2 regions of the Vallitalea okinawensis genome follow, and region 1 is predicted to be linked to the other one. Evidence: predicted binding sites of a transcription regulator. Region 1 holds the regulator's gene; the other holds the start of a gene.
What was found. Region 1 encodes NrdR, which represses ribonucleotide reductase genes. Its sites were predicted from a motif close to CACAANATNTTGTG; they were not measured.
Positions count from the first base shown of each region.

Region 2: the regulator NrdR is predicted to act here: its motif matches at 3,440-3,453, upstream of C1Y58_RS11715 (vitamin B12-dependent ribonucleotide reductase).

Region 1 covers NZ_PQDH01000008.1:161,543-168,260, forward strand. Annotated here, with positions in the region: gene C1Y58_RS19725 (helix-turn-helix domain-containing protein) at 1-263, opposite strand, end outside; gene C1Y58_RS19730 (leucine-rich repeat domain-containing protein) at 552-2,594, opposite strand; gene C1Y58_RS19735 (glycosyl hydrolase family 18 protein) at 2,820-4,022, opposite strand; gene nrdR (transcriptional regulator NrdR) at 4,289-4,744, opposite strand; gene C1Y58_RS19745 (metallophosphoesterase) at 4,800-5,489, opposite strand; gene C1Y58_RS19750 (GTP pyrophosphokinase) at 5,562-6,374, opposite strand; gene C1Y58_RS19755 (M23 family metallopeptidase) at 6,468-6,718, opposite strand, start outside.
Region 2 covers NZ_PQDH01000003.1:484,801-491,518, reverse strand. Annotated here, with positions in the region: gene C1Y58_RS11720 (GbsR/MarR family transcriptional regulator) at 1-160, shown strand, start outside; gene C1Y58_RS11715 (vitamin B12-dependent ribonucleotide reductase) at 215-3,181, opposite strand; gene C1Y58_RS11710 (single-stranded DNA-binding protein) at 3,720-4,382, shown strand; gene C1Y58_RS11705 (cob(I)yrinic acid a,c-diamide adenosyltransferase) at 4,565-5,095, shown strand; gene C1Y58_RS11700 (Gfo/Idh/MocA family protein) at 5,139-6,434, opposite strand.

The DNA.
Region 1 (6,718 bases):
ATAAGCACGTCTTCTTTTGATAAATCCCTGCTGTTTAATTCTTGCATTAAATAATAATCTTCTCTCCGGTTATCTTCTTTTGGTGAATGTTTTTCAACTAGGGTATTTATATAGGCTATAGGTATTCTTTTGATATTGACTCCAAAAACTTCACAAGGTATCCTACCTTGATCAATCATGAGATGAACATCTTTTGGTGTGATTTTTAAGATAGTTGCAACTTCTTTGACTGTGTAGAATTGTGCATCTATATATTTATTCATTCTGTATTAATCTCCCCATTAATTCTTTCAAAGTAATCTAACTAAATCTTTATGACATTCTATTTACTCAGCTGATTTTCTCTCTACTTTATTTATATGTATCTTCTTTATATCAAAGAATCATGAAAATTAGTATACTAAATTGACTAATGCCAAGTTAAAATTGGAATAGGAATGCAGGATGACTTGTGGACAAATACGAACATTCCTATTCTATAAAAGAATTAGGAGTACGTGCTACAATAGCACCTACCCTCTATAACTTAGTAAACAATAATATCCTCATATCTATCTATTTTCTAGCCATTTAACGGAACTAACATCTTCTATTGGATTGTCTCGAATATTTATTATTTCCAAACTCTCTATCTCCTTTAAAACATTTATATTACTAATTTCATTATTATTAATTGATACAATCGTTAGATAAGGAGGATTACCTAATTCATCAATATGTTCTATCTCATTATTATCTAAGGATAGTATTTGTATATAATCAAGACTACTAATTGAAGATATATCTTTTATTTTATTATTATTCAAGTTTAAAACAGCCAATCGTTCTAAGTTTTCTAAAGAACTTATATCTGTTATCATATTAGATTCTAAATTTAATTGCCCTAAATTCCTTAGATTCTTAATAGCATCTATGTTTTGTAATTTATTGTTTGAGATATCCAAAATTCTTAGATTCATTAATTTATTTAATGGTGTAATATCTTGTATGTTGTTGCCACCTAAGTATAACCTTTTTAAACCGATTAAACTTTCTAAAGACCCTAAATCCTCTATCTGATTATTGACTAATGATAGGTCCTTCAATCCCTTCAAATATTCAATACCATCTATATTAGAGATTCCATAGTCTGATAATGTAAAACTCTCTATAGCCATAACATCTTCTTCAGTAATATCGCCTACAGGTTTATTAATATGATACCGTATCATTTTTTCTAGTATAGGATCTGAGAAGGTGATTGGTTCTACTGATTGATCTGGTTCAGTGAATATTTCTACTGTTCTTGTATCGTTATCCCAGTTTACTTTAGCTCCTAAAGCCTCACTTACAAATCGAATAGGGACATATACTCTATCTAACTTCAATGTAGCCTTTGTATCCATTCTTATGACTTCGCTAAACATTTTCTCACCGTCTTCGTCTAGAGTTTTTGCGTCAATTTTATCTTGGTCAACTCTTAAAGTCAGTAATCTATAGTTATGATTTATATAAACTTCTTTAAGCTCCTGATTCCAATTGACTTCTGCACCTAAAGCCTCCATTAAAAATCTAACTGGAATCATTGTTCTTAAATTTTCATTTATATATGGCTGTGCATCTTCAAACGTAACTTCCTCATTATTTAATTCAATAAATACTTCCTTATTCCCATCATCATTTCCAGAGGCATCCACGAAAGTTAACCCTCTCAAACTATCTATAGGATCAAGATTTTCTATATTATTATTGGATATGTATAGATATTCAAGACTTTCCAAATTGACTAATTCGTCAATATCTGCAATTTTATTATCTGATAGATTTAAATAATGTAATTGCGTTAAATTAGATAAACCACTTATATCTATGATGTTATTTCTAGAGATGTTTAAAAATTTTAAACTTAGTTTTCCTAAGGGATCTACATCCTTTATACGATTATTACTCAAATCAATATAGACTAAACGTCTAAAGTTTTCTAATGAACTCACATCATCTATCTTATTATCATTGATAACAAGTTGGTTTAATCTTGAATCAGATAAGAAAGTTAATGGTATAATGCTCTCTATTTCATTATGCGTTATCTCTAATCGAATCAATCTATCTAAGCTCTTTACTGGACTTATATCTTTAATCTTGTTCCTATTTATAACTATCCATTCTAAATTTATAAGATTCTCAAGTGGGGTAATATCATTAATCTGGTTATCACTTAAATATAAATGTTTTAAAGTTGTAAGGGTTTCTAATGCTGATATATCTTCAATATTATTACTATCTAAAACTAACACCTCCAAAAATTCTAGGTCCTTTAATGGACATATATCTTTTATGTTGTTGTAACCTAAATTTAAATATTTCAAATTAGTAAGGTACTGTATTCCCTCTAAATTATTAATACCTGATCTTAACAACTCTAATTCTGTTATTTCATCGACATCTTCTAAATAGATGTTTCCTGTGGGCTTATTAATAATACCTCTTACAGCATCTTCGACTCTAAAGTCTTCAAAAGTAACAATTTCTTGTGGGTCTTCTGCTTTTATATCTACCATGAAAATCAATAAAAAAAGCAAGAGAACACTTGTAATAATTTGGATTTTTTTCATTATATTCCTCCTAGTACTCTATGTAAGTCCATTTAATATTTTATATAGCAACTTATATATATACAAGAGAGTTAAGCATTTTTAGTATATGTAAATTATGGGAATAGTTAATCCATAATATAAAGGCACATGATTCAGTATTAATACTGCTAATCATGTGCCTTATTTTCAATTCAAAAATATGTATCTTTAAAAAATTATTTAACTTTTTATTCTAACACTATACTATCTAATCTCTTCACCTAATCGATTCCAAACGTCTAATTCCAAATCAATTTCGCCTGAATAGTAATTTGGGATGCTGCCTATGTACCATAGGGATATCCCGCCAAGTCCTTGTTCTTTAACCAATTTTAATTTGGATTCAACACTGGTCCAGTCTTCATACCATATTGTATTTAGATTACCTGTTTCTTTATTTGTATATAAAATATAGGGGTTAAGAGAACTTTCCCCACGTCTCACTATGGTATCATAGGCTTGTTTATTGGTTATAACTTCATTTAAAGCTCGATCATAAATCATGCTATATGTAGGATGATACGCTTGACCATCCACATACCCATTAATATTTTCCCATTGTGTCGATGCAAAACTAATCTGGAGTAGCCCCTTTTCTATTAAACTTGAATCTGATAGCCCCCCTTTTATACGGCTGATATCCTGACTGATTGTATTGATCGGTGATTGAGGGGATAGTACTGGTTCATTACCATAAAAACCATTTATCCATTTAGCCTCATAGTCATGTGCCATTAAAATAACATAATCAGCTATTTGAAAGATCTCATCATGTTGATAGTGATTATAATTAGTTGATACAGGCACAGTGACATAAAGCTGTTTATTAAGCACTTCGAGTACTGCTTTTAAATCTCTTAGGAACTGTAAGTAAGACTGTTGATAGTCCTGGTTAACAAACTCAAAATCTATTGTCACAGCATTAAAATCCAAAGCAGCTAGAATAATCTGATTCATAATTTCCTTTTCCCTAAAAATAGTACCAAAATTATCTTCAAATTGAGATAATGGTGCATAAACCATAAGGCTGCTATCAATTGAATGAGATTTCATATTATTTAGCACTTCATCAGAACCTTCAGGTCTATAATAATCGTATAGTTGGTCACCTAGTCTTCTCTCTTGTGTCAGAAAGACTTCACCATTCTCTTCATCAATTGTACTCCACCCAAAGGAAATATGATCAAAATTATTGATCGATTTATCCTCAATCATTTGATTAAAGCGAGTATTGGAATTAATGGCATAGAAACCATGTATAACTTTATCGTCCAATAGCTTTTCTTCTAAAACTAAGGTAGCTTTCTCACTGAATTGGGAATTAACACCTACTTCTGCACTATGTACAACATTAGCTGATATCATAAAAAGGATTAGATATAAACTGGCTTTTTTGATATACTGCATCTCCACACCTCCTTTTTTACTTATTATATACTATATTTCTAGTTTATTCAATTAATTAAAGTCAGATACATGATATACTCATAACAAAAAATGGTACACATTACCACACCATCAAAGAACGAATGTAGCTCCGCTGCGTGTATTTATGAAGTTTGTGTTGTTAGGAAGGTTACTTAGTATCAATTAACTGTTTCTAATTGGTTGATTATACGACTTTCCTATATGATAAAAAACTGCCCCAACGAGACAGTCAATTTGATCTAAATCTATGATCCTTTAATCATTTTATTTAATTCCTGCATAAAGGTATTGATATCCTTAAATTGTCGATATACAGATGCAAATCGCACATAAGCTATTTCATCGATTCCTTTTAAACCTTCCATAACATATTCACCAATCTGAACGCTATCTATTTCTTTCGCCATGGAATTGAGTACTTTATTTTCAATATCTTCAACTAATCTTTCTACATCTGTAACAGAAACAGGGCGTTTATGGCAGGATCGTAGAATGCCATCCATTAGTTTATCTCTGTTAAATGGCTCTCTTGTTTTATCCTTTTTTATCACCATAAGTGGTATTGTTTCAACTTTCTCATAGGTAGTAAAACGTTTATTGCATTTCTCACATTGACGTCGTCTTCTAATTGATATATTTTCTTCAGACGGTCGTGAATCAATAACTTTCGTATTATCATATCCACAAAAAGGGCATTTCATAATATTCCTCCTTCTCCAGCTAAATTAATACATTTGAATGGTTCCTAGTTTAAACTTATAGAACCTTATACAGTTGAAAATCAAGATAATCCGCAGAAACAAGATGATAATGAGTTTTCCCATGCTTACCAATCAAACTACTATCAAATGATAGTTGACCATGAAGGTGGCCATAAACAACCTTGTCTACTCCATAAGCTCCCATAAGCTCGGTAAATCCTGATATCTGTTTTTCATCATTAGTTGGTGGATAATGCAGCATAGCAATGATGTACGTGAATCCACCTTTAACTGCGTGATTTAGAGATAGTTCAAGACGCTGTAGTTCTCGTTTATAGATTTTTTCATCTTGGTCAGTAAACATACGTTGATTAGGGCATGTCCATCCCCTAGTACCACAGATTGCAATGTTGTCAATGGTATAGAAATTATTCTGCAAAAAAAACATTTTATCAAACATACTATTCAGCTTAGTGATGGATTTCCACCAATAATCATGATTACCTCTTACTAATACCTTATAACCCGGCAAGGCATCAATCCATCCTAAATCCTCCATGGCCTCTTCTAAGGTCATAGCCCAAGATATATCACCCGGTATCAAAACTAAATCTTGCTCCTTGATGGTCTCCTGCCAATGCTCCTTAATCTTAAGCTCATGATTAGTCCATGCGTCCCCAAAGATACCCATGGGTTTATTAACATTGAAGCCTAAATGTAAATCTCCTATAGCATATATCGCCATATATATCCTCCAAATTGTTAGTACCTACTTCAAGAAGTAATTTGATCTTATTTAAAGCCATAACGTTATCTTTTAACGATTTAGGCTCTGAGCATCAAATACCTCTGCTATAACATCTAATTGTTTATTAAATTCTTGCAGCTTTTCAAATGAATCTTGTCTCAAAATATCTAAAAACTGAGCTTGAATTCTCTTAGCTTCCTCAATATTTCCAACATCATATATATTTTGTATATTATTAACGATATCTGCTACTAATGTAGATTTAAGCTTAAAAAGATTCTGAGCTTCGACGATTTCGTTGCGTATATAGGACATCTCTTGATCTAAACTATGAGCAGCATCTGCTGCATGTATTAACTTGCCTAACAATTCCTCTGGTATCTTTCCATTGTATTTATATTTTAATGAATGTTCTATTGTTGCCCAAAAATTCATTGCTAGCGTTCTTATTTGTATTTCTGCTAATATATTGAATTCACCTAATGCAGTATGCACCGGATATTTTATAATGACATGATAACTACGATAACCGCTTTTCTTCATATTCGAAACATAGTCTTTCTCTCGAATAATCATCATATCTTTCCCAGCTCTATCACGAATGAGCTCTACTACTTTATCTATATCTTCAACAAACTGACATATAATACGAATCCCAGCGATGTCCTCGATTTCTTCTCCGATTTTTTCGAATTCTATTTCTTTCTTTCGTGCTTTCTCTATAATACTAGATATCTTTTTTACTCTTCCAGTTACAAATTCAATTGGTGAATAGTGTCCAAGTCGAGTGTACTCTCTTCCAACACTTTCAAACTTCACAATGAGTTCCTGGACGGCTTGTTCATAAGGTATTAAGAGTTCTCTCCAATTTTGCGTTTCCATATACCTTCCTCCATTCGTGTACATATATATTATATCATAAATAGTATTAAAATGTTAAATTTTTGCCTATAATACACTAGTCAGAGTAAAAAACTAATTGCCTTTTTCTTCAACATATCTAAGGATATAATAAGGGTTAATCCAATATTCTTCATCTGTAATATTTCTTAACATAATACCGAGATGTAAGTGGACCGGAAACTGGCCTGTAGTACCTGGAACTGGGCTATAACCGGTATCACCCATGTAACCTAAAATTTCCCCAGCTTCAATTTTTTGCCCAACTTCCATATCCTCTCGATAACTGTCTAAATGAGCGTAGTAAAAATAATTCCCACTAGGGC
Region 2 (6,718 bases), on a different contig from region 1:
AGAAAGTACAAAGTCTTTTATAACATATCTTGAACGTATGAAGGTAAATTTAGAAAAGATTGAGTCTTATAAAATAGAGAATCAGATTGATGGCTTAAGGTTGAAGGAAGAAATAACCTTTTTCACAGATCTTATTAAACACATTAACAAATTGCTATAATATTTTCAATTAAACAAGGGATATCTCAAATTTTGAGATATCCCTTTATACATATTAACTACATCCAGTAGTAGATCCACACTCAGTGCATACTTTACACGTACCGTTTTTCACCATTTTTGTACTTTTACAATTAGGACAAACCTCACCATAGATGACTTCAGCTTTAACATGACTATCATCGATAGTAGCAGTGATTTCATTGTTAGCAGTAGCTACAGGAATCTTTACAGTTTCATGATCTTGCTCAGGTTTAATCTGGCAGTAAGTAAAATCCCCAAGCTCAATATCAATGATTTTACTTATTAGATCAGAAATTGAGTCAGCATTTTTAATATAAGGGTGACTTGTAACAAAACCACTAGGTTCGTATTTTTGTCCCCGATACATTCTAGCAATATCTTTAGGAGGTACGCCATACTGCAGCATCTCTGAAATAGTAGTTGATAAACTATCTAATAATCCTTTGATTAATGAACCTTGTCTTCCTGCTGATATATATATTTCGCCTAAGCGTCCATTATCAAAGAAAGAAGTTGTTATATAAAGTTTAAGACCAGCCATTTCTGCTTCATGAACATGGGCTGTTCGAATACCTTGAGGCTTTTTACGTATAGGTTTATAATCTTTCTCACGTTGGTGTTTAGCATAATGAAGTAACTCATTATAGGTTAGGTCATCTAATTTTCCCTCTTTTTCTTCAATCATAGTTGAATTTAATGGTTGGGAAGCTTTACAACCGTCACGATAAAGAGCAATAGCTTTTACGCCTAATTTCCATGACATGTAGTAAATCTCTTTAATGTCTTCAACAGTGGCGTGGTTAGGTAAGTTAACAGTCTTACTAATAGCGCCAGATACATTTGGCATTAATGCAGCCATCATGCGTACATGACCTTCTGGTGGAATGAAGCGATGACCAGAACCACATTTATTAGCAGTATCAAATACTGAAAAATGCTCTTCCTTCAAATATGGAGTGCCTTCGATCTTACCATCTCTAATCATTTCATAGCCACCCATATCAGCTTTTTCCATCACATAATTAACTATTTCTGTGATTTGGACTTCATCATACCCAAGCTTCTTTAATGCAATAGGGATAGCTGGATTAACAATCTCCATGCTGCCGCCACCAATTAGCTTCTTATAAACAACATGACTAAAGAAAGGTTCTGATGAAGTTGTGGCACAATCCATAGCAAAAGCAATAGTGCCTGTAGGGGCTAACACGGATACCTGTGCATTCCTAAAGCCATATTTTTCACCAGATGCAAGTGTGTCTTTCCATACTTTCTTTAAAGTATTTGATATATTATTAAATCCAAGATCGGATAATAACTTATGATTAATACGAACAGGATCATAGCTTAATCCTTCAAATTCCATGTCAGCGCTATTGTAATTAGCTATACGAGCATGATTATTAATAACACGTAACATATGTGGAGCGTTATTCTCATAGCATTCAAAAGGTCCTACCTTTCTAGCAAATAGCGATGAAATATAATAAGAATAACCTGTTAGAATACTCATTACAGAGGCAGCAAAAGTTCTTGCATCTTCAGAATCATATGGTATTGCCATGGTCATAAATGTATATCCAAGGTTAGTTAAACCAAGTCCGGTAGTTCTAAAACGATAGGATTTACGAGCTATATCTTCAGTTGGGAATTGACCCCAATGAATAGTAGTTTCTAATACAATTTGTATCAATTTAATAGCATGAAGATAACCATCGATGTCAAATCTAGTTGTTTCAGAATCATAGAATTTGGCAATATTGATGCTGGCTAAGTTACAAGCTGTATCATCTAAAAACATGTATTCAGAGCAAGGATTTGACGCATTAATACGATTGTGTTTTGCGTTATATTGACCATCTTCACCAGCAGGACATGTATGCCAGTCGTTTATGATATCATCATATTGAACCCCAGGATCACCACAAGTCCAAGCAGCATCAGCAATATGATTCCATAAACCATCTACAGATACTTCTTTTGTAAATTCTTTATCAAAACGACCCTGAAGTGACCAATTTGCATCTTCTTCATCAAGTTTTGTCATAAAAGTGTTAGGAATTCGAACAGAGTTATTTGCATTTTGGCCAGATACTGTTTCGTAGGCTTCACCTTCAAAATGTGTTGAATAACCCATTTTGCCTAAATCACGAACTTTACTTTCTTCTTTAGACTTCCATTCTATATAGTCAACAATTTCAGGATGATTTAGATCAAGGATATTCATCTTAGCTGCACGACGAGTCGTACCTCCAGATTTAATAGCACCTGCATTGCGATCAAAAACTTTAAGGAAGCTTAGTAATCCTGATGATTTACCGCCGCCAGAAAGGGGCTCACCAGCAGCTCGTATAGATGACCAGTTACTACCAACACCTGATCCATATTTGAATAAACGCGTTTCAACTGTTAATTGATCTGTAAGGGATTTATTACCAAGCAATGAATCTTCTACACTAACAATAAAACATGCGGAGCCTTGTGTACGAGTGTATCCATCTTTGGATAAGGTAGCTCGTCCTTCTTTTTCATCGAAGTAATAATGACCTTGAGCACGGGCATCAATATCATAAGCTAACTTTAGACCAGTATTGAACCATTGAGGACTATTTGGTGCCCACATTTGATTAAGAAACATGAAACTTAATTCATCATAGACTATTTTCTTCTCATCTTCATCAATTAACCCTTCATCAACAGCTGCCTCAGCCCAAAAACCAACTAGGCGATCTGCGACTTGTTTCATAGAATACTCAGATCCACGTTTATTAGGGACACCTTTTTTTCTGAAGTATTTACTTGCAATAATATTACAAGCTGATTGTGAATAATGTGAAGGGAATTCAAGATTTTTCATGTCTAGAATAATATCACCTGTACTATAATCCTTCATAAGTACATCAACTGTTTTCCATTCAAATAGATCATAAACAGTTTTATTACCCTCTTCTAGTTCTTTTGTGTAGTGACGAAAAATTAGATCTGTAAGCTTCATCATTGGCTCCTCTCATCTTTATGTATTTTATATTTTAAGATAGAATAATTCATCGTTATCTTTGGGGCACGATGAATTTTCTTGTATATGAATAAATGAAATTTGGGTTTCAAAGATCTATTCCAGCTAAGTACATATGTAGTATTTATTATCTCTCGTTTTACATAATATAGTCACTAACTTAACCTAAGGTACTGAACTTCCAGGGTAGCATAGGATGACTACATTGGTCAGCTGGATAATCTTGATAATATTATCGGACACTATATATTGTATCATAAATAAAATTAAAATCAATATCTTGTTTTATAATCAGAATTGAATGAAAAATACATAATATTTTTTAAAACACTAAAAATATATATATTGATAGGATTTATACTTACGTTCTTAATTAAATCCAACTTAATAAATAGTGATATATTATTTTTTACGCCTTAGAAAGCTCTTCAAAATATTAAAAATACACTTCTAAATTTAGGACTAACTGCATAAGAATTGTAGTAATAAACATATGAATAAATATGAAGGGAGAAAGACAATGGCTGACCAAGTAATAAAAAACAACGTTGTTGAAGTTTTTGGAAAGATATCTTCTGGATTTGAATTTAGTCATGAGGTATATGGGGAAGGCTTTTACAATTTTACAATGGATGTTGAAAGATTAAGCGAAGCATGTGACAAAATTAGAGTACTCGTTTCAGAGCGGTTATTAGATCCAAAACAAGACTATAAGGGGAAGTTCATTGAAGTAGAAGGTCAATTTAGATCTTATAATCGCCATGAAAATGGTAAAAGTCGATTAATACTTTCAGTATTTGCAAGGGAAGTTATCGTTCATGACGAAAGTATAAGTAAAAACCCAAATGTTATCTATCTAGATGGATATGTGTGTAAAAAGCCAATTTATCGTACCACTCCTTTTGGAAGAGAAATAACAGACCTCTTAATTGCTGTTAATAGACCTTATAATAAATCAGATTATATTCCTGCAATTGCATGGGGGAGAAATGCTCGTTTTGCTGAAAAATTAGAGGTAGGACGTCGAATAAAAATGTGGGGACGTATTCAAAGTCGTGTTTATCAAAAGAAGCTAAGTGAAGAAAATGTCATTGAAAAAACAGCTTATGAAGTATCTGTTTCGAAGATGGAAATTGTTAACGAAGAAACAAATAATAGTGAGGAAGAAAGTAAGGATTTATAATGATTTTAAGCATCCACGTTATAGTGGGTGTTTCTTTATTTGGAGGCAGTTAAAAAATGTGAGTGAATGATGAATAATTTGCATAAGTCCAGGGCATAATATAAATAACTGTTTGAAAAATGATCCTATACCATTTATAATAAATCTATAGGTAAGCACTTACCTATAGAAAGGGGACAATGATGGATAAAGGTTTGATACAAGTATACTGTGGAAAGGGTAAAGGAAAAACAACTGCAGCTATTGGGCAAGGTGTCCGAGCTGTAGGTCATGGTTATAAGGTAATTATGATACAGTTCCTTAAGGGTAATCCTACAGGTGAGATGGAAAGCCTTAAAAACTTAGAGCCACATTTTAAACTCTTTAGATTTGAAAAAGAAAGAGATTTTTTCTGGAACTTAACCGATGAAGAAAAGAAAGATTTAAGTGAAGATATTAAAAACGGATTGAATTTTGCAAGAAAAGTATTAGATACACGTCAATGTGACGTCTTAATATTGGATGAAATACTCGGTGTTATTCGAAATGAAATCGTACCAATGGATGAGGTTATAGATATACTTGATAATAAGCCAGCTGAAATCGAAGTTGTATTAACTGGTCGAGAAGTACCAGAAGAAATTTATCAACGTGCAAATTATGTTTCTACCATTGAAGATACAAAGCATCCCTTCGAAGAAGGAATTGGTGCTCGTAAAGGAATAGAATACTAGCTGTTAAAACCCTAAGCCATGAGCTTAGGGTTTTTTTGTCCAATTAATGATTCATAGAATTAATAAAGTCATTGAGGTTAATGGATAAGCCATTATTTAATCGAGAGTGTTCAGCTGCAAGAGCCATAACATGACTATGTACAGAAGCATCTATAGATGTTAGAGTGTCCATTGTTATAGTGTTACAACTTAATGTATTAATGAAACGATCAACAATTTGATGATCCCCTCCTGCATGGCTATCGATACTTCCGGTTATAGATTGTATATCAATTTGTCTAGATTTTTTACCAAATGGTGTTATTCTTACTTTTGAAGTATCGATATCTCCAATGATCTCACCCAAAGTACCCATAATTTTAATCTGTCGACCATCACTTACAGTGAAGGCGCTCATTGTGAAATTAGCCGTAGTACCATTATCAAATTCCATTATAACTACTTGGTGATCTACAACATTATTATCACACTTATAGACACACCTTCCATAAGGACCTTTTTTTAATGCCTCATAAATTGAATCTACTGTAGGGTTGTTCACAACAGCATTACAAGGCCATTTCCATATGCCATTTTTTATACCTGTTACCTTATCGAGTACATAAATCTTCTCAGCATCGTAAGGACATTTTTCTTTAGAGTGACACCCATCTAAACACCGGTCTACTGAACCAGCTGGAGCGTTTTCAGCATTAAAGTGACTAAGGTTACCAAAGGAAGACAAATGAATGCATTTTGCACCGATCAACCATTGAATAAGGTCAAGGTCGTGGCAGCTTTTGGCTAAGATCATTGGACTGGTTTCATCTGAGCGTCTCCAATTACCTCTTACAAAACTATGTGCATGATGAAAATAACCAACATTCTCTACGGCTAAAAGGGATTTCACATCTCCTATAATACCTGAATCAATTGCTTTTTTAATTTCTTGATAGAAATTAGTGTACCTCATAACATGACATACTGTTACGATTCGGTCATACTTGTGAGCTTTTCTTTGAAGTAATAAGCAATCTTGTAGAGTGGGTGATATCGGTTTTTCTAACAAAATATGATAACCTTTTTCGAGTGCTTTTATTGCTTGTGGAACGTGTTGACGATCCTGAGTAGTAATAAACATAGCATCAGCAAGACGGGGTTGCTCTAACATCACTTCAGCAGAAGAAAAACAATACTCATTGGATATATTGAATTTTTCAGCAGCTGAATTAAGCCTATTTTCATCAATATCAGAAATAGCAACAACTTTCATTTTATTAGGGGTATTGAATTGATACGCGGTATAGTCTTGAGCTCTTAACCCAAATCCTGCAACTGCAACTGTTACGATATTGGACATTTGCATCTCTCCTTCATGATATCATAATTATTATACATCTCTATTAAGAGCGGTGTAATCTTTTCGCTAATTCAAAGGAAGCTTTCCTACCAGACAAACTCCTATTAGAAGAGTGTCGTCTTCACTTTTCTTGCATTATACCTCTATATTGAAGTAAAAGTATTATAAAAATCTAAAAAAAATATACTTTTCCGTTATATAATTTCTTTTGATAAAAAATATTTCTGCAATAAAACTTAGTGAAAAAGTAAAGAAGTCGTTTTTTTATAAAAACTTAGTTTTTG